2 regions of the Paenibacillus sp. FSL H3-0469 genome follow, and region 2 is predicted to be linked to the other one. Evidence: a T-box and tRNA genes for the amino acid it is inferred to sense, from the RefSeq annotation. Region 2 holds a T-box; the other holds one or more tRNA genes.
What was found. The T-box of region 2 lies ahead of argS (arginine--tRNA ligase). A T-box ahead of a tRNA ligase gene usually reads a tRNA of that ligase, here a tRNA-Arg.
Positions count from the first base shown of each region.

Region 1: it has a tRNA-Arg gene. The T-box ahead of argS (arginine--tRNA ligase) is inferred to sense a tRNA for this amino acid. The anticodon was not compared.

Region 1 is NZ_CP150302.1:4,662,632-4,677,350, forward strand. It holds gene NSS83_RS20650 (DUF4163 domain-containing protein) at 1-135, shown strand, start outside; gene NSS83_RS20655 (GDSL-type esterase/lipase family protein) at 290-928, shown strand; gene clpP (ATP-dependent Clp endopeptidase proteolytic subunit ClpP) at 1,004-1,600, opposite strand; tRNA gene NSS83_RS20665 (tRNA-Arg) at 1,794-1,868, opposite strand; gene NSS83_RS20670 (sugar-binding domain-containing protein) at 2,161-3,213, shown strand; gene gap (type I glyceraldehyde-3-phosphate dehydrogenase) at 3,330-4,340, shown strand; gene NSS83_RS20680 (phosphoglycerate kinase) at 4,478-5,659, shown strand; gene tpiA (triose-phosphate isomerase) at 5,687-6,442, shown strand; gene gpmI (2,3-bisphosphoglycerate-independent phosphoglycerate mutase) at 6,445-7,989, shown strand; gene eno (phosphopyruvate hydratase) at 8,049-9,335, shown strand; gene secG (preprotein translocase subunit SecG) at 9,565-9,798, shown strand; gene rnr (ribonuclease R) at 10,029-12,953, shown strand; gene NSS83_RS20710 (hypothetical protein) at 13,071-13,409, opposite strand; gene smpB (SsrA-binding protein SmpB) at 13,612-14,091, shown strand; RNA gene ssrA (transfer-messenger RNA) at 14,293-14,657, shown strand.
Region 2 is NZ_CP150302.1:2,906,644-2,921,362, forward strand. It holds gene pstA (phosphate ABC transporter permease PstA) at 1-242, opposite strand, end outside; gene pstC (phosphate ABC transporter permease subunit PstC) at 242-1,186, opposite strand; gene NSS83_RS12580 (phosphate ABC transporter substrate-binding protein) at 1,277-2,140, opposite strand; gene NSS83_RS12585 (stalk domain-containing protein) at 2,185-3,621, opposite strand; gene NSS83_RS12590 (hypothetical protein) at 3,793-4,236, opposite strand; gene NSS83_RS12595 (ABC transporter ATP-binding protein) at 4,421-5,152, shown strand; gene NSS83_RS12600 (ABC transporter permease) at 5,149-6,186, shown strand; gene NSS83_RS12605 (helix-turn-helix domain-containing protein) at 6,244-6,930, shown strand; gene NSS83_RS12610 (SNF2 helicase associated domain-containing protein) at 6,996-10,340, shown strand; gene NSS83_RS12615 (hypothetical protein) at 10,821-11,180, opposite strand; gene NSS83_RS12620 (hypothetical protein) at 11,374-11,679, shown strand; T-box leader at 11,914-12,135, shown strand; gene argS (arginine--tRNA ligase) at 12,190-14,295, shown strand.

The DNA.
Region 1 (14,719 bases), 1.8 Mb from region 2:
TTAAAAGAAGGTAAAGCCGTGCTCTTCTTCCAGTTGTACGATTACACGGCATATGCTGAAGGCTTCCCGGAATTCACCTTCAGCTTCAAGGAACTCCTGCCGGACGGAAGCAGTCCGTTCGCAGCGCTTAAATAATAGATCTTCATAAGAATGCCCTTGTGCCTCCTCCGGGAGATGCAGGGGCATTCTTCATGTGCAGGGCCTAATCAGCCTGCCCTGCCGTTACCACTTCACCCGGATAGTCATAAGCTATAGAAGGCAAGCAGCTTATAACGGGGAGGAAAAGGTTATGGTCTATGCTTATACAGCAATCGGGGATTCACTTACAACCGGCTTCGGGGCACTGCCCGGTAACGGCTTCGTCCCCGTCTACCGGCGGATTGCGGAAGGGAGGCTGGGCACGCCGGTGGTGCCGGCCAATCTTGGTGTCAACGGTCTGACCACCGGGGGGCTGAAGCAACGGCTGAGGAGCTCCAATGTCTACCGGACAGCGGTGAAGGATGCGCAGATCATTACGCTGTCGATTGGCGGCAATGACTTGATTAAGGCAGCCCGGGCAGCCGGGCCCCGGCCCGGTGAATTCCAGGGCTTGCTGCAGCAGGCGCTTAGGGATTGCAAGCGTAACTACAGCGACATCATGGGTAGCCTGACACAGCTCAAAGCAGGTTCCCGCAGCCCCTATATCCTCCGGGTGGTCGGCCTTTATAACCCATATCCCCAGGTGGATGAAGCAACAGATTGGGTGCGGGAGTTCAACCGCTATGCCGCAGGCTACAGCAGTAATAATGTTGGGTTTGCTTCGATATATCATGAATTTGCCGGTAATGAGCGGGGGCTGCTGTTCCTGGACCATATTCACCCGAACGGCAGAGGCTACCGCGTAATTGCTGGCAAGCTTGATGCCCTGGGGTACGGAGGCTTGAGGTAGGCATGAAGAAAGAGGCTGTAACATGACCGGACCGGTCTGTTACAGCCTCTTCGTGTATGCATTGGAGCAGCTTACTTATACGCCTGTCGGCAGGGTCTTCTCAATTACCTTGTCGACGATGCCGTATTCGGCAGCGTCTGCAGCGCTCATGAAGTAGTCGCGGTCGGTATCCTTCTCGATCTTCTCCAGCGGCTGGCCTGTACGCTCGGACAAGATGCGGTTCAGCTTCTCACGCAGCTTGATGATGCGGCGGGCGCGGATCTCGATATCTGAAGCCTGGCCCTGGGCACCGCCTAGCGGCTGGTGAATCATGATTTCACTGTTCGGCAGGGCGAAGCGCTTGCCCTTGGCACCGGCGTTCAGCAGGAACGCTCCCATGGAAGCGGCCATACCTACACAGATGGTGGATACATCCGGTTTAATGTATTGCATTGTATCGAAGATTGCCATACCCGCTGTAATGGAACCGCCTGGGCTGTTCACATACAGGTGAATATCCTTATCCGGGTCCTCGGCAGCCAGGAAGAGCATTTGTGCGATGATCGAATTGGCTACCACGTCATTAACCTCCGTTCCAAGGAAAATGATGCGGTCCTTCAGCAGGCGGGAATAGATGTCATAAGCGCGCTCACCGCGGTTGCTCTGTTCTACTACCATAGGAATATAACTCACGTGGAAAACCTCCTTGAAATTGGTGCTTCGAATGTGTTCATTTTTTACTGTTACCGTATTAACCACATGATAAACAAATTCAAACAAAAAGTCAAAGAAAGTCAAACTTACTTTCAAAAAAAAGAGCCCTCAAGCGGCTCATTGGTTAAATATAATATAATCGGTACTAAATTATGTACAATCTTGAAAATAATGGCGCGCCCGCCAAGAATCGAACTTGGATCTCAGGCTTCGGAGGCCTACGTCATATCCATTGGACCACGGGCGCAACAGAAATTATTATAATATACTTCTCGGATAAAAGCAATGCGTATTAGGCATCCTGCGCAAAAATAGTTTTCTCTGCCTCCATTAATAGAGCCGGAAATGCGCCTCCTGCCAGTGGGCTGCCGAACAAGCCCATGTATAAGATGAAAGCGGGCTGAGAATTATAGTCTCGGAACACTTGCACTTGGCGTCAGTTTTGGGTAGAATATGGGTGGGACTTAAAAAGTTAACCCGGGACATTTTGAGACCACGAACAAGGGATAAGAGAAAGACGAAGTTGCAGGAGTGAAAGCATGCGTAATCTATTGGAAATCCAAAAGCAGCTTCTGCCTGATCTCATGGAAACCCTTAAGAGACGGTATACGATTCTACATCAGATCATGCTGTCCGATATTATTGGGCGCAGGACGTTAGCCGCATCGCTTGATATGACCGAGCGGGTGCTGCGCGCCGAGACGGATCTTCTGAAATCGCAGGGGCTCATTGAGATCGAGAGCGTCGGTATGCGCATTAGCGATGCCGGTCGCAGACTGCTTGACCTGCTGGAGCCGGTCGCCAAGAGCCTATTCGGCCTGGATGATCTGGAAGAGAAAATTCGTACAACGTACGGTCTCACCAAAGTAATTGTGGTACCTGGCGATTGTGAGACATCGCCGTTCACCAAGCGTGAGCTGGGGCGCGCAGGCTCCAAGGCACTGCTCAGCGTACTGCGCAGTGACGATACGATTGCCGTCACAGGCGGATCAACACTGGCCGAGATGGCCGATCAGCTGACCCCGCCGCTATCCCTTTCCTATAAGAACGCCTGGGTTGTTCCGGCGCGTGGAGGACTGGGAGAGAGCATGGAGATACAGGCCAACACCATTGCTTCAACCATGGCCAAACGGATTGGCGCCAATTACCGTCTGCTGCATGTGCCCGATCTGCTTAGCGGAGACGCATATGAGTCGCTTGCGCAGGACTCCAATATTGGAGAGATTGTACAAATTATCCGCAGATCGCGTATTATTGTACATGGAATAGGCGACGCCATTGAAATGACCCACCGCCGCAAGCTGGACTCCGGGACGATCTCAGAGATTCAGAGCGAGGGAGCCGTAGCCGAGTCATTCGGATACTATTTCAATGAGAATGGCGAAGTGGTTCATACGATGCGGACCATGGGGCTGCGCCTGGAAGACATTATCCGTACGGAAGTCGTTATCGGTATTGCCGGCGGCAAACGCAAGGCTAAGGCCATTCATGCGATGCTGCGGTTCGGGCAAGAGGATATTCTCGTGATCGACGAGGCGGCGGCTGTTGAAATCGGCAAGGAAATCGACACACAGCTACAAAAGGCCCTATAGATTCCATTAAATGGGGCGCGCGCAAAGGGTTTATGCATTATACTTAACATTGTTGTCTTGACGAGCCTCACGGCCTGTCTTGAATAAATAAAACGAACTCTAGGAGGAACTATTCAATGAGTGTAAAAGTTGGTATTAACGGTTTTGGACGTATTGGACGCCTTGCATTCCGCCGTATTCAAAATGTAGAAGGTATCGAAGTGGTAGCAATCAATGACTTGACTGACGCTAAGATGCTTGCTCATTTGCTTAAATATGATACAACTCAAGGTAAATTCCAAGGCGATGTTGAAGTGCATGACGGCTTCTTCAAAGTTAACGGTAAAGATGTTAAGGTTCTGGCGAACCGCAACCCTGAAGAGCTTCCTTGGGGAGAGCTTGGCGTTGATATCGTTCTGGAATGTACTGGTTTCTTCACAACTAAAGAAGCTGCTGAGAAGCACCTGAAAGGCGGAGCTAAGAAAGTAGTTATTTCCGCTCCTGCTACAGGCGACATGAAAACTGTTGTGTACAACGTTAACGATGACATCCTTGACGGTTCCGAAACAGTAATCTCCGGTGCATCTTGCACAACGAACTGCCTGGCTCCTATGGCCAAAGTTCTGAACGACAAGTTCGGTATCATCGAAGGCCTGATGACTACTATCCACGCTTACACAGGTGACCAGAATACTCTTGATGCTCCACACGCAAAAGGCGACTTCAGACGCGCCCGCGCTGCTGCTGAGAACATCATCCCTAACACTACCGGTGCAGCTAAAGCCATCGGCCTGGTTATTCCAGAACTGAAGGGCAAACTTGACGGTGCAGCACAACGTGTGCCTGTAGCTACAGGTTCCCTGACTGAGCTGGTTACTGTTCTGGATAAGAGCGTAACCGTTGAAGAAATCAATGCAGCCATGAAAGAAGCTTCTGACCCAGAAACTTACGGCTACACTGAAGATGAAATCGTATCTTCTGACATCAAGGGTATGACTTTCGGTTCCCTGTTCGATGCAACTCAGACTAAAGTACTGACTGTTGGCGACAAACAGCTGGTTAAAACTGTTGCTTGGTATGACAATGAAATGTCCTACACTGCACAGCTGGTTCGTACTTTGGAGAAATTCGCTAAGCTTGCTAAATAAGACCGATTTCATATAAGCAGTACAATAGAGCGGAAACAAGGAAAGTCTGTTTCCGCTCTTTCTAAATGAACTGAACTGGATTCGTTTGAAATGGCTTCGTGAAGGAACCAATTTTGGGTGTGGAGGAAATGTTAATCATGAACAAAAAAAGTGTCCGTGATGTAGAAGTAAAAGGCAAACGCGTATTCGTGCGTGTAGATTTCAATGTGCCAGTGGAAGACGGCAAGATCACTGATGATACCCGTATCCGCGAAACCCTTCCAACAATTAAATACCTGATTGAGAACGGTGCAAAGGTCATTCTGGCCAGCCATATGGGCCGTCCTAAAGGCGAATTCGTTGATTCCATGCGGTTGACTTCCGCTGCAGTCCGTTTGTCTGAATTGCTCGGCAAACCGGTAGCCAAGGCTGATGAGGCCATTGGCGAAGCGGTAAAAGCAAAAATCGCTGAACTGAACGATGGCGATGTGCTTGTGCTTGAGAATGTCCGTTTCTACAAAGGTGAAGAGAAGAATGATCCTGAACTGGCTAAGCAGTTCGCTGAACTGGCTGACCTGTTCGTCAATGACGCATTCGGCGCAGCTCACCGTGCCCATGCTTCGACAGAAGGAATCGCTCACTTCCTGCCTGCAGTATCCGGTCTTCTGATGGAGAAGGAATTGTCCGTTCTCGGCAAGGCACTTTCTAACCCGGAACGTCCTTTCACTGCCATCATCGGCGGTTCCAAGGTGAAAGACAAGATTGACGTTATCGACAACCTGCTGAATCTGGCTGACAATGTACTGATTGGCGGCGGCCTCTCGTACACGTTCACCAAGGCTCAAGGTTACGAAATCGGTAAATCCCTGGTAGACAACGACAAGATTGATGCAGCACTTGGATTCATTGAGAAGGCCAAGAAGCTGGGCAAGAACTTCGTGCTTCCGGTTGACGTTGTAGTCGCTGACAAGTTCGGTGCAGATGCCAACACCAAGATTGTAGATGCAACCGAGATTCCTGCAGACTGGGAAGGTCTGGACATTGGTCCTAAGACTCGTGAAATCTATGCCGATATTATCAAAAACTCCAAGCTGGTTGTATGGAATGGACCGATGGGCGTATTTGAAATCGACATCTTCGCTGAAGGTACAAAGGCTGTAGCTCAGGCTTGCGCTACTACCGAAGGCTACACTGTTATTGGCGGCGGTGATTCCGCAGCAGCTGCTGAGAAATTCCACCTCGCAGACCAGATGGATCACATCTCCACTGGCGGCGGCGCATCGCTCGAGTTCATGGAAGGCAAGGCTCTTCCAGGTGTAGAAGCACTGAACGACAAGTAATACCGAAGAGGGAGGCAATACATCATTATGAGTAGAACACCTATTATTGCAGGCAACTGGAAAATGTTCAAAACCGTTCCGGAAGCCGAAGGCTTCATCGCTGAAATCAAAGGCCAGGCGGAAGTGGCAGGCGTAGAGACTGTTATCTGCGCGCCATTCACTAACCTGCCTGCACTGGTTGCAGCAGTACAAGGCACCACCATCAAAATTGGTGCACAGAACCTGCATTTCGAAGATAACGGCGCTTATACAGGTGAGATCAGCGGCGTAATGCTGAAGGACCTTGGTGTAGAGTATGTTATTATCGGACACTCCGAACGCCGTGCTTATTTCGGTGAGACGGACGAAATCGTCAACAAAAAAATGCATGCGGCCTTCCGTCACGGCATTACTCCAATTGTCTGTGTAGGCGAAAAGCTTGAAGAGCGTGAAGCTGACCAGACTAAGGACGTATGTAAGGTTCAGACTGAAGCAGCATTTGCCGGTCTTAGCGCAGAGCAGGCAGCAAGTGTGGTTATCGCTTATGAGCCAATCTGGGCCATTGGTACAGGTAAATCCTCCACTTCCCAGGATGCCAACGAAGTTATTGCTTATATCCGCACCCTTGTTAAAGGCCTGTACGATGAAGCAACAGCTGAAGCCGTACGTATTCAATACGGCGGCAGCGTGAAGCCTGAGAATGTAACGGAGTACATGAGTCAAAGCGACATCGACGGCGCTCTAGTCGGCGGTGCCAGCCTGCAGCCTGCTTCCTTCGTTTCACTCGTTGAGGGGGCGAAGTAAGAATGTCAGCTCCAAAACCTGTAGCACTGATTATCATGGACGGCTTCGGACTGCGGAACACGGATGAAGGCAACGCGGTTGCCCAAGCCAACAAGCCGAACTACGACCGTTACCTGAAGCAATATCCGAATACTACGCTTACCGCTTGCGGCGAAGCTGTAGGTCTGCCGGAAGGCCAAATGGGTAACTCTGAAGTAGGGCACCTTAACATTGGTGCCGGCCGGATTGTATACCAGGACCTGACCCGCATCGACAAGTCGATACGCGATGGGGAATTCTTCGAGAATGAAACGCTGGTGGCTGCCGTAAGAAGCGCCAAATCAACCGGCAAAAAGCTTCACCTCTATGCACTGGTATCTGATGGCGGCGTACACAGCCACATCAATCACCTGTTCGCCATGCTCGATCTGGCCAAAAAAGAAGATCTGCATGAAGTCTATATTCATGCCTTCATGGATGGCCGTGACGTACCACCCGACAGTGGACAGAAGTTCATCCAGGACCTGGTCGCTAAGATTGAAGAGGTTGGCGTAGGGACGATTGCTACGGTATCCGGACGTTACTTCGCCATGGACCGTGACAAACGCTGGGACCGTGTAGAGAAGGCTTACCGTGCAATGGTATATGGCGAAGGCCCTAAATATACCGATGCCCTTCAGGCCATCACTGCATCCTACCAGAATTCTGTGTTCGATGAATTCGTGGAGCCAAGTGTAATTGTGGACAGCCAGAACAACCCGGTAGCGACAGTGGAGAGCGGCGATTCCGTCATTTTCCTTAACTTCCGTCCTGACCGTGCGATTCAGCTGTCACAAGTGTTCACGAACTCGGATTTCCGCGGCTTCGACCGTGGTCCTAAGTTCCCGCAAGGCCTGCACTTCGTATGCCTGACTACCTTCAGTGAGACCGTTCAAGGCTTCGTGGCTTACTCCCCGAAGAACCTGGACAACACGCTCGGCGAAGTGCTGGTTCAGCAGAACAAGAAGCAGCTGCGTATTGCAGAGACCGAGAAGTATCCGCATGTGACCTTCTTCTTCAGCGGCGGACGTGATGAGGAGCTTCCGGGCGAGACCCGTATCCTGATCAACTCGCCGAAAGTGGCAACCTATGATATGAAGCCTGAGATGAGTGCATACGAAGTGGCGGCGGCCTGCGTAGCGGAGATCGAGGCGGATAGACAGGATGCCATTATCCTGAACTTTGCTAACCCTGATATGGTAGGACACTCCGGCATGCTGGAGCCTACAATCAAGGCAGTTGAAGTAACGGACGAATGCGTAGGCATGGTTGTGGATGCTGTAGTTGCCAAGGGCGGCGTTGCCATTATCATTGCCGACCACGGGAATGCGGATATGGTATTCGATGAGAACGGACGTCCGTTCACAGCCCATACCACTAACCCGGTTCCGTTCATCGTTACCACTGAAGATGTAGTACTGCGTGAAGCTGGTATTCTCGCAGATGTGGCACCGACGATCCTGGATCTGATGGGACTTCCGCAGCCTGCGGAAATGACCGGACAATCTATGATTGCCAGCCGCAAATAAGCAAGACATCTGTTTTTGTAAACCCAAAAAACCATTGTATAAAAGGAGATTAAACTTACATGACTATTATTTCTGATGTGTATGCACGCGAAGTCCTTGACTCCCGTGGTAACCCTACTGTAGAGGTTGACGTATATCTGGAGTCCGGCGCAAAAGGCCGTGCTATCGTTCCTTCCGGCGCTTCCACTGGCGCTCATGAAGCTGTAGAGCTTCGTGACGGCGACAAATCCCGTTACATGGGTAAAGGCGTTCTGAAAGCTGTTGAGAACGTAAACGAAATTATTGCTCCTGAAGTAATCGGTATGGACGCTCTTGACCAAGTGGGCATCGACAAGCTGATGATCACTTTGGACGGAACTCCTAACAAAGGCAAGCTGGGCGCTAACGCAATCCTGGCTGTATCCATGGCTGTAGCACGTGCTGCTGCAACTGCTCTGGACATTCCTTTGTATGTGTACCTGGGCGGATTCAACGCCAAGACTCTTCCAGTACCAATGATGAACATCATCAACGGTGGTGAGCATGCCGATAACAACATCGACGTTCAAGAGTTCATGGTTCTTCCAGTAGGTGCTCCAAGCTTCAAGGAAGCTCTGCGTACTGGTGCAGAAATCTTCCACAACCTGAAATCTGTACTGCAATCCAAAGGTCTGAACACAGCTGTTGGTGACGAAGGCGGCTTCGCACCGAACCTGGGTTCCAATGAAGAAGCGATCACTACAATCATCGAAGCTATCGAAAAAGCCGGTTACAAACCAGGCGTTGACGTATTCCTTGGTATGGACGTTGCTTCCACTGAGTTCTACAAAGATGGTAAATACACACTTGCAGGCGAAGGTAAATCTTACACTTCCGCTGAGTATGTTGACCTGCTGGCTTCATGGGTTGAGAAGTACCCAATCATCACTATCGAAGACGGTATGTCCGAAGATGACTGGGATGGCTGGAAATTGCTGACTGAAAAATTGGGCGATAAAGTCCAATTGGTGGGTGACGACCTGTTCGTTACGAACACTGAGCGTCTGGCAACAGGTATCGAAAAAGGTATCGGTAACTCCATCCTGGTTAAGGTTAACCAGATTGGTACACTGACTGAAACCTTCGATGCGATTGAAATGGCGAAACGTGCCGGCTACACAGCTGTAATCTCCCACCGTTCCGGTGAGTCCGAAGACAGCACTATCGCTGACATCGCTGTAGCTACCAACGCTGGCCAGATCAAGACTGGTGCTCCTTCCCGTACTGACCGTGTGGCTAAATACAACCAACTGCTTCGCATCGAAGACGAGCTGGGCGAATTGGCTCAATACAACGGCCTGAAATCCTTCTACAACCTCAAAAGATAATTTCTTTTGAATCTATAGGTACTATGAGCCTGCCGGTTTCCGGCAGGCTTTTTGCTGCAGCCTGCTTGGTATAGAGAGAAAGGTAAGATTTTCATAGAGAGATAGGCGGGAATGCCGTCTGGAAGGTTGTATTCATTCTGTGGCTATGATAAAATAAGAATGCTGTTTATGAAACGGAAATTCTAATTTAGCATAGATAGTGATGCTTGGACGTAGGAGGTGGAAGTGAATGGATATCTTTTTGAAAGTGGTGCTTCTGATTTTTGCCGTAGGTCTGATTGCGGTCGTTCTTCTGCAAAAAGGGAAAAGTGCAGGTCTTTCCGGCGCCATCTCCGGCGGTGCTGAGCATCTCTTCGGTAAAACAAAGGCGCGCGGTATGGAGCTTGTGCTGCAGCGTGTAACAGTTGGTCTGGCCGCAGGATTCTTCATTATGTCAATCGTTGTAGCCATTGTAGTTGAATAACGGGTCTATAGTAAGCCTTCGCTCTGTTCTGAATGGAATAGACGGGGGCTTTTTTGTATGCAGATTTAATATTGTGAACATCATAACAGGGATGCCCGGGATTGATTTCGTGTATACTAGGGTATGAAGTATATAAAGGTAAATTTTACTTGAAATGATTACTGTGCAATAGGACAAGGCATACAGTATGCCGATGCATAGGAATGCAGCAGGAGGCTGAGGTGACGAACATGATAACACAGGAAATCTTACTTGATTTCATGCGGGAGACCGCTTATAAACCACTAACTTATGAAGAACTGGTGAGCCATTTCGCCGTTGAGGATAGTACCGATTTCAAAGCCTTTGAGGCTCTATTGATTGAACTGGAAAAGGACGGCCGGATCATATTGACCCGGAGCAGCCGCTATGGTGTGCCTGAGCGGATGGATTTGCTGCGCGGACGGCTGCAGGTTCATGCGAAGGGCTTTGCTTTTCTGATTCCCGATAACCGGGAGCACCCGGATGTGTATATCCACGCGAACGATCTGAAGGGCGCAATGAACGGGGATACCGTCTTGATCCGTATTACTTCGAAGAGTCCGTCCGGCGGGCGTATGGAAGGCGAAGTGGAACGGATTCTGATCAGAGGCGTGTCGCAGACGGTGGGTGTCTTCCAGAGCCTGGAGACCTATGGCTTCGTGCTGCCTGACGATAAGCGGATTAACCGGGATATTTTCATCCCCAGGGAGTCTTTCAAGGGTGCGGTTGACGGGGAAAAGGTGGTTGTCCGCATTGTGAACTATCCGGAGGGCCGTGCAGCGGCTGAGGGTGAGATCATTGAGATCCTTGGCCATAAGGATGATCCGGGCGTGGATATTCTGTCGGTAATCCGTAAGCATCAGCTTCCGGAGGCTTTTCCGGCTGAGGTGATGGCGGAAGCGGAGCAGGCGCCGGATTCGATCACAGATGAAGAGATTATCGAGCAGGGGCGGCGTGATCTGCGCGGGCTTAATATCGTGACGATTGACGGCGCGGATGCCAAGGATCTGGATGATGCGGTGAACGTAGAGCGTCTGGAGAATGGTCATTATAAACTGGGTGTTCATATTGCTGACGTAGGCTATTATGTGCGTGAAGGCTCTGAGCTGGACAAGGAAGCCTATGACCGCGGGTGCAGTGTGTATCTGGTGGACCGTGTCATTCCGATGCTCCCGCACCGGCTGTCGAACGGTATCTGCAGCTTGAATCCGCAGGTTGACCGTCTGACGATGTCCTGTGAAATGGAATTCGACGAGCAGATGAAGGTCGTGAAGCACGATGTCTTCACCAGTGTGATCCGCACGAAGGAGAGAATGACCTACTCTGACGTACGGAAGATTGTCGAGGATGAAGATCCTGAGCTGCTGGAGCGGTATGCTCCGCTAATCGGGGATTTCCGGCTGATGAAGGAGCTGGCGATGAAGCTGCGTGGTGCCCGGATGCGGCGCGGGGCGGTGGATTTCGATTTTGAAGAGAGCAAGATTATTGTAGATGAGGCCGGTAAGGCTATCGATATTGTAAAACGTGAGCGCTCTGTGGCAGAGCAGATTATTGAAGAGTTCATGCTGATCGCTAATGAGACGGTGGCGGAACATTTCCACTGGCTGAAGGTTCCGTTCCTGTACCGGATCCATGAGGACCCGGACCCGGAGAAGCTGCAGAACTTCATGGCTTTTGCGGCTAACTTCGGTTACCACGTGAAGGGCAGGGGTAATTCGGTTCACCCGCGTGCGCTGCAGGATCTGCTGGAGCAGATTCAGGGAACGAAGGAGCAGACGGTAATCAGCACGATGATGCTGCGCTCCATGAAGCAGGCGAAGTACGATGCCGAGAGCACCGGGCACTTCGGTCTGGCAGCGGAATTCTATTCCCATTTCACCTCACCGATCCGCCGTTATCCCGATCTGGTCATTCACCGTGTCATGCGTGAGGTCCTTGAGAATGGCGGAGCGCTAAGCGAGAAGCGTCACGAATACCTGGCCACCCGGATGCCGGATATTGCCCAGCAGTCCTCGGAGCGTGAGCGTGTAGCTGTTGAAGCCGAGCGCGATACCGAGCAGCTGAAGAAAGCGGAGTTCATGCAGGACAAGGTTGGCGAGGAATTCGAAGCTATGATCAGCAGCGTGACCAGCTTCGGGATGTTCATTGAGCTGGACAATACGGTCGAAGGTCTCATTCGCCTCAGTGCGCTGACGGATGATTACTACCACTTCGATGAAGCTCATATGGCGCTGATCGGCGAGCGTACCTCCAAGGTCTTCCGCATCGGCGATGAAGTGAAGATCCGCGTGGCCAAGGTCAACATGGATGACCACACCATTGACTTCGAGCTGGTTGATATGAAGCCGCGCGCGGCCGGAGACCACCGGAGCTACGGCGGACGCGGCGGCAAAGGCGGCCGTCCGGGCGCCGGAGGCTTCAGCAAGCCGTTTGCCGGTAAGGCTGGAGGCGGCAAGGGGCGGGGCGGCAAAGGCAAGCCCGGCAGCGCTGCTGCCGGAGGCAAGAACGGCGCCGGCAAGAAGAAGGGCGGCGCTTCGGGCGGCAGCTTCGGTGCTGCCGGTAAGGGCAAGGGCGGTGCGGCCGATGGCTTCGGCGGCGCTGTAGCAGAGCCGCGCCCGGATGGAGCGGCGGCGTGGGACATCGCCGGCGCAGCAGGCAGCGGCCGCAAGCGCGGGCGCGGGCCGGAAGCAGCAGCGCAGCGCGGGCTTGCCGCCGCGTCTTCGGCAGGCGCGGCGAAGGGTGACCGCCGGGGCGAAGCCGGCGGGTCTGGCGCTCCGCGCGAGCGCGGCAGAGGCCGCGGCGCGGAGGGCGGTGTCGGTGCCGGGGGCCGCGGCATCGCGTTCGGCTTTGGCTCGGGCAAGGGCGGCTACAGCGCGCCGAGCGGTGGCGGGTCTGAGCAGGCGGGCGGTGAGCTGCGCGGCGTAGACGCGGGCACACGGTTCCGCAGCCGCGAGGACCTGGGGCCTGACGGGCGCGGCGCAGCGCCCGAGGGCAAGGGCCGCCGCAAGAAGAAAGGCGGCGTGTTCATTGGGCCTTCCGTGACGCCAGGCAACGGGGAGTCCGCAGGCCAGGCAGGAGCTGATACTGGCGAGAAGAGCGGGCGCCGTAAGCGTAAGAAGAAGCCTAAGGCGTAGGTTGAACCACAAGGCTGGGGCGTAACCTAAACCTCTAGATGAAAAAAGTGGAATCTTAATTTAGATTCCACTTTTTTCATTAAATTCACAGCCATAAGGGCAAATCACACTTCATGTTCATTTTTTGCTTTTCATCACCCAATCTCCTGTATACAACCATAATTCTTCTTCTTCATGCATTAATTTTAGCTCCTGCCAGTCCCTTGGATCATCACTTTCTAACGTCTCCACAATTTTATATTCTGAAAATGCATTTTTTGTTTCTGGTAGCTTGGCAAAAATGTAGTCTTTGGGAGGATGTAATTGTAATAAATCGATTTGCTCAAGCCACTGAATAGCAGTGTCAAGTTCCAGCTTTTTTTCTAGTATTTGAGCATGATCCGCCTCGTGAACTGATTTTAGTGCATAAATGAGCTGTTCCCGTTCTACTTTTAGCCCTTGAATTACATTATCCATGTTTACCTCCTTGATAAGTAAATCCTTCAAATATATTGGCATGGTGAACATGAAAATACAATATTAGAGCAGCTATATAATAAACTTCGCACAGCCGCAGCATAGAGCGTTCCTTCCTTGCGCTGGCCGCTTGCCTTTTGATACAATATAGACCTGGTGTCCGTAAAGGATTGCCGGGAATTCAATGCAAGGAGTGACGCTCATGGGTAAAAAAGCAGACGGGAAAGTGCTCGCCCAGAACAAAAAAGCTTCCCATGATTATTTTATTGAGGATACGTATGAGGCCGGGCTGGTTCTGACAGGTACAGAGATCAAATCACTGCGTAATGGCCGCGCCAATATAGGGGATGCGTTCGCTACTATTCGCAATGGCGAGATTCATATCCACAACATGCATATCAGTCCTTTTGAACAGGGAAACCGCGCCAATCCTACCGACCCTACGCGCACACGTAAGCTGCTTATGCATAAGGAGCAGATACACAAGCTGCTGGGCTCGTCCAAACGGGATGGCTTCACCATTGTGCCGCTGAAGATTTATGTGCGTAATGGCTATGCCAAACTGCTGATTGGTCTGGGAAAAGGTAAAAAGGAATACGACAAACGGGATTCCGCCGCGAAGCGAGACGCTCAGCGTGATATCCAGCGTGTGCTGCGCGACAAACAAAAGGTAGCCAGATAGACGGACTGCTGCACCCACACCAAGGGGTTCCAGATTCAACCTTCAATTCCTTTAACCCGCGTGTTAAAGTGTTGATAAATGTGTTATACTGGGTAAGTAGATTTTTGCTTCTGAACAGCCATCTTAAGTCAGATCGCTGTGTACCGGATCAGCATTTGTGCTTGTGATTGATCCGTTAATCCGAAGCGCCCTTTCTAATGAGGGGCCGTTCTTGGATTCGACGGGGATAGTTCGAGCATGAGTAGCGAGTAGTGGGGACGCGTCCGCTTCATCAACGCTAAAGCCTATTAAACGGCAAACAACAAAACAACTACGCTTTCGCAGCCTAAGAAACTGTGTGCGTGCTTCTACTCTGCATCGTCCATGTGACAGGGCTAGGGGCTAACAAATAGTGGAATACGCTGTCTCATCTCCGCCTGGGGTGAGCTGAAGAAGATAATCAGGCTGACCCGAAGGGGACCCGGTTACGGGGGGCTTCTAGGGTGACATCAAAACTGTAACTACACTCGTAGAAGCTTATGTGCCGTTATCTTCGGACAGGGGTTCGACTCCCCTCGGCTCCATATGGAGTATCAGTGAAAGACACCTTAACGGGTGTCTTTTTTCGTTATAATGATTGTTTTATCAT
Region 2 (14,719 bases):
ATGAACAGGATATAGAAGGAGTTGAACAGGACGGGACCAATCCCGCCGCCGGCATCGATCTCCTCCGGCTGCTTCAGCAGGAAGTCAGGACGGAGTGACGGCAAGCCTTTGCTCAGAATGGTGAACAGCAGCCAGAAGATCAGCAGCATGACCAGAGCGCCCAGCGTATAGAAGCCGATAGTCGCGAGTTTATTGCGCCGCTGGGCTCTGGCCGTATGACGTGTGCGTGTAAATCCGTTCATCAGGCATCCCTCCGTTTGCGGCCCAGGAGCCGGATAATCAGAATCAGTACAAACGAGATCAGCAGCAGCAGGAAGGCCATCATGTGCAGGGCATAGTTCCAGGTGGAGTCGAACTCCACGTTGGAAATCTGCATCACGATATTACTGGTCAGCACCGAGGTGGGTGCGAACAGGCTCTTCGCCAGCTGCGGCGTATTGCCGATAACCATCACCACCGCCATGGTCTCCCCGACTGCGCGGGTCATGCCAAGAATCACTGCCGAGATAATGCCCCGGCTGGCAGCGGGCAGCACGACGCGCATAATGACCTGAAGGCGGGTGGAGCCGAGCGCATAGGCAGCGTCGCGGTATTTGCGCGGAACAGCAACGATGGCATCATCACTGATCCGGCAGATGGTCGGCAGTACCATCAATGCCAGCACGAGTGCGGCGGCAAGCAGTCCGTCCCCAAGACCTTCCCCGCTGATTCTGCGCAGGAAGGGCAGCAGTACGGTCAAACCTAGATAGCCGTATACAATAGAAGGAATACCGACCAGCAGATCCAGCACCGGACGGATGAAGCTCTTCAGCCACTTCGGCGCAATCTCCGCACAGAGCACAGCCATCCCGACTGAGATAGGCACGGCAATGACCAGGGTCAGTGCCGTGAGCGATAATGTATTTACAATGAAGGCTGCTGCCCCGAACATCTCCTCTTCCGGCGACCAGTTGAACGAGAAGAAGAAGTCCATAGGCGAGATTTGGCTGAAGAGCAGCAGCGCCGTTTTGCCGATGAATACAATAACTAGTCCCAGCACAAGACAGAGCGCAAGGATGCTGAATAAAAAATAATAACGGGAGATGCTGTTGCCGAGCAGATGTCTGCGGTGCCGCTTGGTGTTACGTTTAACTTCCTCCAGGCTTGTCTGTGCCTTAACGCTCAGGCCATGAACCGGTGCCCCCATACTTTCCCTCCTGTAAGAGGCCAACCCCGAATATCCCGGAGCTGGCCGCTGTTACCTATCAATCTATTGTGCTTGCTTCGTTCAAAGATCTTACGATTGCATAGCAGAGATTGGAATGAACTTAAGCTTCTTAAGCGAGCCCTGCTGGAACTTCTTGCTCTGTACATATTCGATGAATTCTTTGGTCGCACCGGTCGGCTGGCCCTTTGTCATATAGTAGCCGTAAGCCCAGATCTTGTACGAGCCGTTGATTACGTTATCCGTGTTAGCTTCCACACCGTTGAACTTCACAGCCTTGATATCGCCGCCCGTTACATAGACAAGGTCGATGTATCCGATAGCGTTAGGCGTTGTACCTACAGCTGTTTTCATGTCGCCGCTGGAGCCGGTTTCCTTGTAGTTTTTCTCTTTCTTCACGATATCTCCGCCGCCCAGCGCCTTGGCCTGATAGTTAACGCGGGTACCGGAGCCGAAGGCACGGGTGATCACTACGATATTCGCATCTGACCCGCCGACCTCTTTCCAGTTGGTGATTTTACCGGCGTAGATGCCTTTGAGCTGCTCTGTAGTCAGGTTGTCGACTCCGACATTCTTATTAACGATGGTTGCAAAAGGAATCACAGCGACCTTATTCGCCACCTGTCCGTCAAAGGCCTTGAAGCCCGGAACATCGATGCTGGCATCCCAGTCGCAGGCTCCGATATCGGCAATCCCCTTCTTCACGGCCTGTGGTCCGGTCACGGAACCCTTACCGGAAGCGGCGATCTTCACTTTAGGGTGAAGCTTCTGGAATTCCTTAGCGGCCTGCAGCGTCAGCGGAAGCAGGGCCGTAGAACCGTTAACGGTGATTTTACCCTTGAGGCTGTCCGCTGCTGCGGCTACCCCTGCAAAGGATGCGGTAACCGCGATCACCGCGGTGAGTGCTGTAACTGTGAATTTTTTGAATAGCTTCATATCTGAATTCTCCTCCCGGCGGTGTGCGCCGATAAATGTTGTAATTAATTTGCTACTTCCGGTGAGCCTGACAGTTGCAGCGCTTTGCCGTTCTGAATGACCAATACCTTGCCGTCGCTGATGATCGCCAGCTTGCTCCCGTCTGCCGATACTGCTACTTCCGATACGTCTTCGGCTGTCCGGTACAGTTCAGCCGGAGCTGCGCTGCCCGCAATAGAATAGATTACCGTGCTGCCATCCGCTGTAGTTCCGGAGACTACAAGGCCCGTGCTAACTCCTGTGGACCAATTCACCTCAGCACCGAGGGCAACATCTGTGCTTTTACCGTCTGCTGTGATCAGCTTCAGCGTGTTAGCCGCATTGCCGTCTGCATCCGCACTCAGGTAGGACACGCTGCCGCCAGCCAGAATCTCTGGATACAGCTTGTTGTCAGGTGTAGTAGTCAAGGCGACTGGCTTAGCACCTTTGGTGGTAAGATCCAGCTTATAGAGCTGTTCTCCGGCCTTGCTGAAGTCTACGGTAAGTGAATCTTCTGTGCTATCGGCATCATTCTTCGCAGTACCGGTGATGTTGACAATGTACACTGCGCTTTTGCCGTCTGCCGATATGCGGAGCTCCGACTTGTTCTCTACTTTATCTTCAAGCAGAGCCTTAACCTCTCCGGTCTCTACTGAAATCTGTGCCAGCTTCTCCTGCTTGTCGCCCTGGACGAAATAGAGCGTCTTGCCGTCACTGGACCACACGATATCTGTCTTCACGCTGGTATCCTTGCCGAGCGGACTGATTAGGCCGGTGGACAGGTTGATCAGCTTCAGCTGGCCGGTCTCATCGCTGAATGCGCCCCATTGCTGGTCGGCGGAGACTGCGAAATCCACCGCACCTTCGCTGGAAGAGAACAGATCATAGTTACCTGGAGTCAGGGTGAATTTATAGAGCAGGGTGGATTCAGCGTCGCTCTGATTCGCAATCAGACCGCCGTCGGCACTCCAGTGAAGGGTATCGAATGAACCGGCCGGCCGGGCGAAGCTCAGGATCGTGTGGGCATCGGGCTCCAGCTCACCGCCAAGCGCGGTAACCAGCTTCGTCAGCTCCACATACGTTTTGCTGTTACGCACGACGGGGGCCACTGTGAATTCCAGGGTTTTGCCATCCGCCTGATAGCTTTTCACGCCTGCCTGGATTTGCACATTATGTAGACCTTTGCTGTCATTTAGCTGGATTCCGCTGCTGCTATGCACAAGACCTGCTCCCAGCTCTGCGGCTACCTGGCTCAATGAATAGAGCTTGTACCCGCCGCTGTTGATTGTGCTGAGTGTAACCGGCGTACCGTTGATGCTCCAGGACATGCTGCCCTCTACAGCTGCTGCTGTGTTGACTGCTGCGGCACTTACTTGGCTGCTTGTCGCCAGAACACTAACAGCCCCGCCTGTTACGAGAAGTGCAGAAGCCAGAGCCGCGCCGATCCATTTACTATTCTTCAATTAGATTCACCCTTTTCCTATAGGTAACTGCTAATGTTATTTTCGTCTACGAGTGTCAATTCTGTTGCGCAGGAATGTTATGGAAATATTAACTGTAAAAATAATTACAAGCCCAAACCAAAGAAGACCCGCCCGGGAACCCTCCCGGACCGGCCTATTGTAAACCCTCTGTTAATTCACAATCCACGTCACGATAATCTCATTCCCGCCGCGCTCTGAATCCGAGGGGCTGCCAATAATAGAATACGAATAAGAGCCATTCACTTTGCCGTTAATCAGCAGGTTGCGGCTGTCCATTATCTCTGTCCCGCGTTCCAGCTCCTTCTCTCGTACATACTTCTGATATGTAGTTCCAAGAGCGGCCATACTCTCCTTCGTCTGATAGATCAGCATCGAAGATTTCTTCCCCTCTGACTGTTCACCTTGGGTAAAAGTAATACCTGCCCCTTCAGGAATCGGCAGATCCTCCGGCAGATATTGTTTTGCCTCCGTCTTCTCGTCCGCCAAGGTATGAAACCGTCCGCCACCAGCTGAATGGTCTGCACCGCCGCAGCCGCTAAGTCCAGCCGCTGCCAGCAGCACGCCTAGAGGAAGGAGCAGCTTATGTCCTGCCATAATTTCACCGCCTTTAGTGAATTGGGTCTCAGGATGCCGGTTCACATAGGATGTCCCTTTTATTACCCGGATCTGGAGTGGAAGTAACGGATAATCCTTATAATTTTATTTACTTTGGAGCAAGGAATCATTAGTATAATGAGTGAGCACTCACTCATTATGAGGAAAAACGGAGGAGATTACTATGGATGAGGGGAAGCCAGTCATTGCGGTTACTCGTGTGAACCGGGCTTTTGGCAATAAAACAGTGTTGAAGGATATTACGCTTCAGGTGAATCAGGCAGAGACCTTCGGGATTCTGGGTCCATCCGGCTCCGGCAAAACCACGCTGGTCAAGCTGCTTACGGGTATAGACGAGGTAACCTCCGGTGAGGTCACCGTGCTCGGGGTGCGGATGCCGAAGCTTGCCATGCTCCAGCACATCGGATATATGGCCCAGTCGGATGCCTTGTATACCGAGCTTAGCGCCAAGGAGAATCTGGAGTTCTTTGCTGCGCTCTACGGACTGAAGGGCGGTAACCGCACACGGCGGATCGGGGATGTGATGGAGCTGGTGAACCTGCAGGAGCATCTGCGTAGACGGGTGGATCAATATTCCGGCGGCATGAAGCGCCGTCTGTCCCTGGCGATCGCCCTGCTGCACGAGCCGCCGCTGCTGCTGCTGGATGAACCGACTGTCGGCATCGATCCGGTGCTGCGCCAGTCCATCTGGAAGGAACTGAAGGCGCTGAACCGTAAGGGAACAACGATTGTCCTGACCACGCATGTGATGGATGAGGCGGAGAAATGTGACCGGCTGGCAATGATCCGGGACGGCGTGCTGCTGGCGGCCGATACTCCGGCTGGACTGCTTCAGGCTACCGGCAGCGCCAGCATTGAGGAAGCCTTTCTCTATTATGGAGGTGCACGCCGATGAGAATCCGGGCCATTACCCTGAGAATTCTGCAGCAGTTCATCCATGACCGGAGAACCATGGCACTGATGTTCATCGCTCCCCTACTGGTGCTTAGTCTGATGAGCCTGGTGTTCGGCAGCGATGCCTATGAGCCTAAGATCGGTGTCTCCGGTGGCGCAGCAGTGTTCAGTTCAGCGCTGGAAGCCCAGCAGGCTGAGGTTACCGGCTATGCCGATGAATCAACAGGTCAGGCCGCCCTGAAGGCGGGAGACATTGATGCTCTCCTTACAATGAAGGGGGACGTACCCGCTGTTGTCCTTGAAGGCAGCAATCCGGCGGCTAACCGCGCTGTGATCATGGCGCTCCAGGAAGCTGCGCAGAGCCTCCGGCCGCAAGCGCCGGGCGGCGGGCAGCTCCAGCCGCAGATCAGCTATCTCTACGGCGCGGAGGATATGAAGACGATTGACCGCTTCGGCCCGATTATGATCGGGGTGTTCGTGTTCTTCTTTGTCTTCCTGATTGCCGGGGTCTCCTTCCTGCGCGAACGGACCACGGGCACGCTGGAGCGTCTGCTCTCCACCCCGCTGAAGCGCTGGGAGATCGTCACCGGATATGTCTGCGGCTTCGGCATCTTCACCGTCTTCCAGGCCCTGTTGATCTCCTGGTTCTCGATCCAGGTGCTGGGGATTATGATGACAGGCAGCTTCGGCTACGTGCTGCTGATGACGCTGCTGCTGTCGATGTCGGCGCTGACCCTCGGCACCCTGCTCTCGGCATTCGCTGCCAATGAACTGCAGATGATCCAGTTCATCCCCCTGGTCATTGTGCCGCAGATCTTCCTGAGCGGATTATTTCCGCTGGATACCCTTCCCCTCTGGCTCCAGCGCATTGGACTCGCCACTCCGATGTACTACGGTTCACAGGCACTGATGGATATCATGGTACGCGGCAGAGGCTGGAGCGATATCGCCGGGGATGTGTTCATGCTGATCGGCTTCTCCCTGCTGTTCATGCTGCTGAATGTGCTGGCTCTGCGCAAGCACCGCAGAATGTGAAGGGTGAACGGGCTATGGTACACTAGGAGGAACTGCAAGAGTCTGGAGGTTCTATTGATGGAGAATAACCCTGCTGCCGATCAGGAGCAGCTGGAGCAAGACCAGTGGGTTCAGGAGTTGCTGGATCTCAGCGAGAAGGAGCAGGTCACACCCAAGCAGCTGTCCATTCTGCGGGCGGCGATAGATGTTTTTGCAGAGAAGGGCTTCTCGGCGGCTGCCACCAGTGAGATCGCCCAGAAGGCGGGCGTGGCCGAAGGCACGATCTTCCGTTATTACCGGACCAAAAAAGATCTGCTGCTCGCCATCATGGTCCCCACCATGAGCCGGATGATCGCCCCGTTCGTGCTGCGCAACTTCAGCGGTGTGCTGGATGTGCCGTTCGGGAGCTATGAGGATTTCCTTAAGGCCTTCATGGTGAACCGGCTGGAGTTCGTCCGCAGGAATCTGAAAATCGTCAAAATTCTCATTCAGGAGATCCCCTTTCAGCCTGCGCTGAAGGAGCAGCTGACCGAGAATATCTTCGAGCAGGTCCTGGCCCGCGTCACTGCAATTACTGAGCACTTCAAAGCGGAAGGTGAAGTGATTGATGCGCCCACACCTGCAATTATCCGCTTCACGATCTCGGCGATTATCGGATACCTGCTGACGCGGCTGGTGCTGATGCCGGAGCAGGACTGGAATGATGAGGCTGAGATTGAACAGACTATAAGCTTCATTCTGCACGGGATCGGCGGGAACAAATAATCTTTAAGTACGGTATTCCCCGAAGGGGCGGCTTAGACAGAAGCAATAAAAGGAAGTGAGTATAGGTGGGTTATCAGGTGCCGGAACGGGTAATCAAGCTGCTGTGCGGCAATGCCGCTTTTGATCAGGGAACGGCTTATTATCATGCCCATAAGGTGGACCTAGTCTACACGGAGCATAATGAGGAAGAGGAATATTCCAAATACCGCGCTGAGGTTCATGGGCTGGACAGCCATGAGATTGCGCTGATTATCGACAGTGACGGGGATGTGCAGGGGGAATGCACCTGCCCGGCTTACTACCGCGGCGGACCCTTCTGCAAGCATATTGCAGCTGCGCTGGTGGCGGTCCTCTACCGCAGCCGGGCGGCCGGAGCTGAACAGGCTGAAGATAGGCAGGCAGATGCGGAGGAGGCTTACCCCGCAAGGGACGGCAGTTTGCTGCTGGCACAAGGCAGCTCCGGCCCCTCCGGGGCGGAGCCCAGGGAGCGCAGCGGAGACCGGCAGCTGGTGAGCAGCATGCTCGGGATATTCACCGGAGGACGGCAGCGGCCAAGCGGTGCGGGCATGTACATCGATCTGCGGACACCGCTCCAGGTCGAGTTCATCTGCCGGCCCTTCAACTTCAGCTACGGTAGTACCATGCTTGGGATGGAAGTGAAGCTTGGTCCTAAGCGCCTTTATATCGTGCAGAAGATCAGACCTTTTTTGGAGCAGGTGCACCGGGGTGAGCCTTTTGAATTCACGGCGCATTTCAGCTATGATCCTGCCCTGCATAGCTTCTCCAAGGAGGATAATGAGGTCCTGCAGAAGCTGATTGAGATCATGCTCAATGAGAAGGTCTACAATAGTCTCACCAGCCCGTATGGTTCCCGCACTAACCCTACCGGGAATGACCGGCTGCTGCCGGTTGCCCCTTTTTTCTGGGAAAGTCTGTATCCCCTGCTAGAAGCAGCGCCTGCCGTTCGCCTTCAGCATGGACAGCTTCTGATGGAACGCTTGTCCCTCTCGGAGGAGCTGCTGCCGCTCAGCTTCCAGTTCGACCAGGCACAGGAGGACGGCTACCGGCTGGATGTCCGGGGACTTGAGCAGCTTACGATTCTGGAGAGCTACGGGATGGTCTTGACCGAGGGCAGGCTGCTGAAGCTTCCGGCGCAGGAATGCGGGCGGCTCTCCGAGCTGAAGCGGATGCTCAGCGGCAGCCGGCGGGATAGCCTGGCGATTGCGCCTGAGCAGATGGAGCCCTTCATGGAAACCGTCATTCCCGGGCTGAAGAAGCTGGGCAGGGTGAGCATTGCCGACACCATTGCGGACCGGATTGTCCAGACCCAGCTTCACGCGAGACTCTATCTGGACCGGGTAAGGGACCGGCTGCTCGCCGGGCTTGAATTCCAGTATGGCGGGATTGTCATCAATCCGCTGGAAGAGAAGGCGCATGAGCGGAGCAGCGAGGTCATTCTGATGCGGGACGGAAAAGCCGAGCGGCGGATTCTGGACCTGATGGCCCATGAGTCCTTCTCGCGGACGGAGAGCGGATATATCATGCGTGACGAGGACGGGGAATTCGACTTCCTGCATCATACCATCCCGCTGCTGGAGCCGCTGCTTCAGGTCTATGCGACCACTGCGGTCAAGGATCGGGTGCTTACGGAGCATGCAGCGCCCAAGGTCAGCCTGAGCTGGAACGAGAAGACTGACTGGCTGGACTTCAAGTTCGCCATGGAGGGCATCACGGAGAAGGACATTACCCAGGTCCTTAAGTCCCTCCAGGAAAAGCGGAAATATCACCGGCTCAAGGACGGAGCCCTGCTCCCGCTGGACACCGCAGAGTTTCAGGAAATTATCGCGCTGATGAACGAGCTCGGCGTCCGCAGCGTGGATATCCGGAGTACGGAGTTCTCCCTGCCGCTGGTCCGCGCTCTCCATCTCCATGCAGGCACCTTCCAGGGTCAGACCATCGAGACCGGCCGCTCCTTCCGGCGGCTGCTGGCCAATATGGCGAGTCCCGAGAATCTGGACTTCCCGCTGCCGGAGAGTCTTGCTCCTGTGCTGCGGGACTACCAGCAATACGGCTTCCAGTGGATGAGGACGCTGGCCCATTACCGCTTCGGCGGAATTCTGGCGGACGATATGGGCCTTGGCAAAACACTGCAGAGCATCACCTTCCTGCTCTCGATGCGGGAAGACATCCGGCAGAGCGGTGTGCCTGCCCTTATTGTGGCACCGGCCTCCCTGCTCTATAACTGGCTTAACGAGCTGAAGCGCTTCGCGCCGGAGCTGCAAGCGGTCATTGCCGACGGCAACGCCGGTGAGCGCAGCCGGGCCCTGCGGAACACGGCCGGGCATGATGTCATCATCACCTCATATCCGCTGCTGCGCAGAGATGTGGATGAGTATGCCAAGCGGTCGTTCCATACGCTCATTCTGGATGAAGCGCAGATGATTAAGAATCATGAGACTATGACTTCACAGGCGGTCAGACTGCTTCAGGCCCGCTACCGCTTTGCGCTGACCGGAACACCGGTGGAGAACGCGCTGGAGGACCTGTGGTCGATCTTCAGCGTCGTCTTCCCCGGCTTGTTCCCCGGGAAGAAGGCCTTCCATGACCTTCCCCGGGAGACGGTCGCCAGGCGCGCCCGCCCCTTCCTGCTGCGCCGCCTGAAGAGCGATGTGCTGAAGGAGCTGCCGGACAAAATCGAGTCCCTCCAGGCCTCCGAGCTGCTGCCGGAGCAGAAACGGCTCTATGTCGCCTATCTGGCCCGCCTGCGCAAAGAGGCGCTCAAGCATCTGGACAGCGACAGCTTCGGTAATGGCCGGATCAAGGTGCTGGCCGGACTGACCCGGCTGCGCCAGCTATGCTGCCATCCGGCCCTGTTCGTAGACGGATATACCGGAGGCTCCGGCAAATTCGAGCAGCTGCTGGAGATTATCGATGAGTGCCGCAGCTCCGGCAAACGGATGCTGATCTTCTCGCAGTTCACACAGATGCTCGGTATGATAGGGCGCGAGCTGGCGCTGCTTGGGATTCCTCATTTCTATCTGGACGGACAGACTCCTGCCTCCCAGCGGGTTGAGCTATGCAGCCGTTTCAATGAAGGCGAGCGCGAGCTGTTCCTGATCTCGCTGAAGGCTGGCGGCACCGGCCTCAACCTGACCGGTGCCGATACGGTCATTCTTTACGACCTGTGGTGGAATCCTGCTGTCGAGCAGCAGGCCGCCGACCGCGCCCACCGGATCGGGCAGAAAAAAATCGTTCAGGTTATCCGCCTGGTAGCCCAGGGTACCGTGGAGGATAAGATGTACGAGCTGCAGCAGAAGAAGAAAAACCTGATTGACGAGGTGATCCAGCCGGGGCAGGAGGCGTTGTCGAGCCTGAGCGAGCAGGACATCCGCGAGATCCTCTCCATCTGAGGCATCTGCGATAATGCCAGCCCCAGGCCTGGGAGATTTTCTGCTGTTCTGCTATTCTGCTGTTCTGCTGTTCTGCTGTACTTTGTACACTAGAATAAGGCCATATTGGCTGAGAAATCGGATCTGCTGCACTTTGTACACTAAATTCTTACGTATCTGCTGTTTTGAAGCAGAAATTCAAAAATCAAATGTATGAAATGCAGTAGAATGGTTTTTTGCGCCCAAAAGTGCAGTTTCTATTGCACAGAATACATTTACCAGGAAACTGCGTGCGTTGAAGACGGGACAAGGTCCTGAAGCGGAACCTGGTTGGGAAGCATCCGGCAAGTCCGGTATATTCTAAGGGAGGGCACTGGATGCCCGCCGAGGTTTGCGATTTGGTATAACCCCAATTCAAAACAGGGACCTTCTGAGCGAGTAGCGCTCTAAGGTCCCTGTTTCATTTTACATCCGGGAAGTCCAATTTATTACCCTGCCACTCTATACGTCGGAACTTAATTTCTCATGCGTCACTACACGGTGTGCATTCACCAGCTGGCCGGTTGATGTCTTGCCCCACACGGATATTCCAATCTCATCTTCGTCTACTTCTCCAGTGATGAACACAAATTCATAGGCATTCAGATCGGCAAAAAAATTCCGGGTTACCACCTGATTTGGAGCAACATCAATTACCTCACTGACATACAGCGTTCTGGTAGCACCCAGCACGTATCCCTGAATACTAATAGAGGCGCTCCCTGGGGCACTCCGCTTGACAATTCTTACCGTCACCGTCTGCGTAGGTCTGACTCCCGAAACGGCATTGTTCTCTATCGGTCCTGTTGACAAAATCGCCATCCTGTCTCGTCCTCCCTTGAAGTTCTAGTGTCAAAGTACGATATATTCATATTCGGACTTTCCTGTAACGGTGTGGACACAGGCCTGAGCCTATTCACCAATGACTGCAGGCACGCATATCCTTGAATAAGGAAAGACCGCCCATGCGCTGCGCTTTTACGCATACGAACGCCGAACGGAAGAAGGGACTCCCATGCCCCCTCCAGGAAAAGGAAAGAAGCCCGCCGCCAAAAAAACACCGTCCAGCTCCAAAACCCAGACTCCTAAAGGGCTTGAATTTGCCGTAGCTGCCCTTCTGTTGACCGGCAAGCTGAAAGTAGACTCTATCCAGATGTACACGGACGCGTCGATGTTCGTCAGTCTGGTAGGCAAATATAAAACCTTAAGCGAGCTAAGTAGTGACAACGTCGATAAGCTGGTCAGCTTCCTCGATGACAACAGCAGCCTGACGCTGAACGAGATCATGGCCGCTCTAAAAAAGAAAGCCGAAAACACATGAACACATGCGAAAAGTGAAAGTGAGGTACAAGGCTATGGACAGTTTTGACGGAGAAGGGTTTGCCGGCGGAATTCTGCTGGTCATTGTAATTATGCTGCTGATTTATGGTTCAACGGACATCAAGAACCTGACAGGGGCGCCCAATGACGAGTAACTCTTAACGGTTGGACTCCTGCTGCACGGTAATCCGCTCTTGCTTTCTCGCAGAAATTCGCTATACTGATACAAATCCATATTCAATCGATGACCGGGAGAGTAATGGTCTTATATCTAGTCCCCAGCGAGCCGGGAAAGTGGAAGCCGGTACAGATTAGAACCATGAAGCGCACCCGTGAGATGGACTTCTGAACCCTGTAGTAGGAAGCCCCGGCCGAGGACCGTTAACCTGTAAGGTGGCTGAACCGTAAGGCTCAGCAACGAGAGTGGTACCGCGAGCGCACAAGCCTCGTCTCTTAGGAGATGAAGGCTTTTTTTGTCGTTATTTTATTCAGGAGGTTGTTATTCATGCCAATGCTAAGTGAGCTAATCCAAGAGAGCTTGAAGCAGTCTGTTCACAAAATCGTGCTAACCCTGGGCGTGCCCGCCATCGCTGAAGTAAATGTTGCCCTGGAGCAGCCGGCGAGTGCCGACCACGGGGATTATTCAAGCAATATCGCCATGCAGCTGGCCCGCCCCTTGCGCAAAGCTCCACTGGCTATCGCCGCACTGATCGTCAACGAGCTCGAAGCTTCGGGCTCTGTTCACGGACTGGTGCTGAGAACCGAGGTTGCCGGTCCGGGGTTCATTAATATGTATCTGGATTGGCAGGCCTGGGCACGGGCGAAGGGGAATTTCACGCTGCCTCAGCATACAGAAGGGTCGAAGGTGATCGTGGAGCATACCTCCGTCAACCCCAATAAAAGTATGCATATCGGTCACCTGAGAAACTCCTGTATCGGGGACGCGCTGGTGAGAGTACTGCGGGCAACCGGCCATACCGTTGAGGTACACAACTATGTGGATGATCTCGGCAATCAGCTGGCAGATACCGTAGCCGGTCTGCTGAATGTTCCGCTGGCGGGAGAACATGTCCGGTTCGGGGATTACTGCTGGGATATTTATGCCGAGATCAACAAAACGTACGCGCAGCAGCCGGAGATGGTGCAGAAGCGGACCGAGATCCTTCATGCGCTGGAGGAAGGCCATGGTAATACTGCCTGGATTGGCAACCTCGTCGCCGGGCAGATCGTGAAAGAGCATGTGGAGGAGATGCGGGGGTTCGGCATTGACTACGATCTGCTGGTGTGGGAGAGCAGTATTTTGAAGGAGGGCTTCTGGGCCTCGGCGTTTGAGCTGCTGTCGCAGACGGAGATCTTCGTGCAGGAGACCGAAGGCAAGCTGGCAGGCTGCTGGATTTTGAAGCAACCCGCTGAAGACGACGCACCGGACACACAGGAGGAGCATCAGAAGGATAAGGTGCTGGTGCGCTCGAACGGAATTTTGACCTATACCGCCAAGGATATCGCCTATCATCTGTGGAAGTTCGGACTGCTGGAGAAGGATTTCAGCTACAGCGAATTTCAGAGCGGGCTGTGGACGACCGGCTTGAGGGGACAGGCTCTGCCTTTTGGACGGGCGGACCAGGTCGTGAACGTCATCGATTACCGGCAGGAATATCCGCAGCTGATGGTCAAGCAGGCGCTCAAGGCACTGGGATTCGGTGCGCAGGCAGACGCGCTTCATCATGTCAGCTATGGGGTGGTCTCGCTGAGTCCCGCTTCTGCGGCCGGTCTGGGCATTGATACCTCCAGCGGCAAAAGCTCCTACGCCATGTCCGGGCGTCAGGGAATCGGCATTAAGGTGACCGAGCTGGTCCGGCTCATGGAAGACATGATTGAATCCACCCGTTCGGACAAAAACGGCCTGTCCAGCCGGCTCATCGCCACCGCTGCCATCCGTTACTACCTGCTGCGCTTCAATCTGGGCACCGAGATTGTGTTCGACTTCAAGCAGGCGATGGAAATCTCCGGCAACACCGGCGTCTACCTGATGTACGCCTACGCCCGGGCGCAGCGCGTGCTTAGTAAGGCCGCGGCGGCGGGTGATGTGAGCAGCGTGAACGCGGCTGGCGCTAGCGGGTCCGGCGTGGGCGCGGCTGGCGATAGTGAGTCTGGCGTGGGTGCGGCTGGCGTTAGCGAGTCTGGCGTGGGCGCGGCTGGCGTTAGCAAGTCTGGCGTGGGTGCGGCTGGCGTTAGCGAGTCTGGCGTGGGCGCGGCTGGCGTTAGCAAGTCCGGCGTGGGCGCGAATGGCGCTAGCGGGTCCGGCGTGGGTGGCTCCGGCGCTGGCGGGGTGCCGCTGTTCCCGGCGCAGCTCGAAGCGGCTGAGCTTGCCTTGCTGAGACAGCTCAGCTTGTGGCAAGACACACTCTATACAGCAAGCCGGGAGCTTACGCCGAATACGATTTGTAACTATGCCTATTCCCTGGCCTCGTTGTTCAGTAACTTCTACTCGGCTTGTCCGATTCTCAAAGGCGGGGAAGCCAGCATCACCTTCCGCCTGTGGCTAACCCGCAGCTTCACCTATACGCTGGGCGAAGCGCTCGATGTACTCGGTCTGCCTAAGCCGGAGCGGATGTAGGCAATAGTGTGTTATGCGGACACAGAGGATCTTATTCGCCGAAAAAGCCTGATTTTCTCCACGCTGCGGACTCAGAGGACACTAATTGGTACGGTCGAGCTCAAAATGAGGAGTGATGGGTTACTTAACGGATTCTCAGTCCGCCCAGCCTGCCAACAGGTCGGAATCCGCCGAAATAACGGATCTACAGTCCGCGAGGTTCGTGCTAGGTCACCCATATGTATCGAAGCGATGCTCCAACGCCCCCGGCTGGCGCCTAGGGTTCTCATCCCCCGGAAATCAAAACAGCCTTCCCGAAGGAAGGCTGCTGTTTTGACGTCCCGGAAGGGATACAGCCCATTCGGGCTGATTGCGAAGTAATGCTATCGAAGCTTATGCTCCAACGTCCCCGGCTGGCGCCTAGGGTTCTCATCCCCCGGAAATC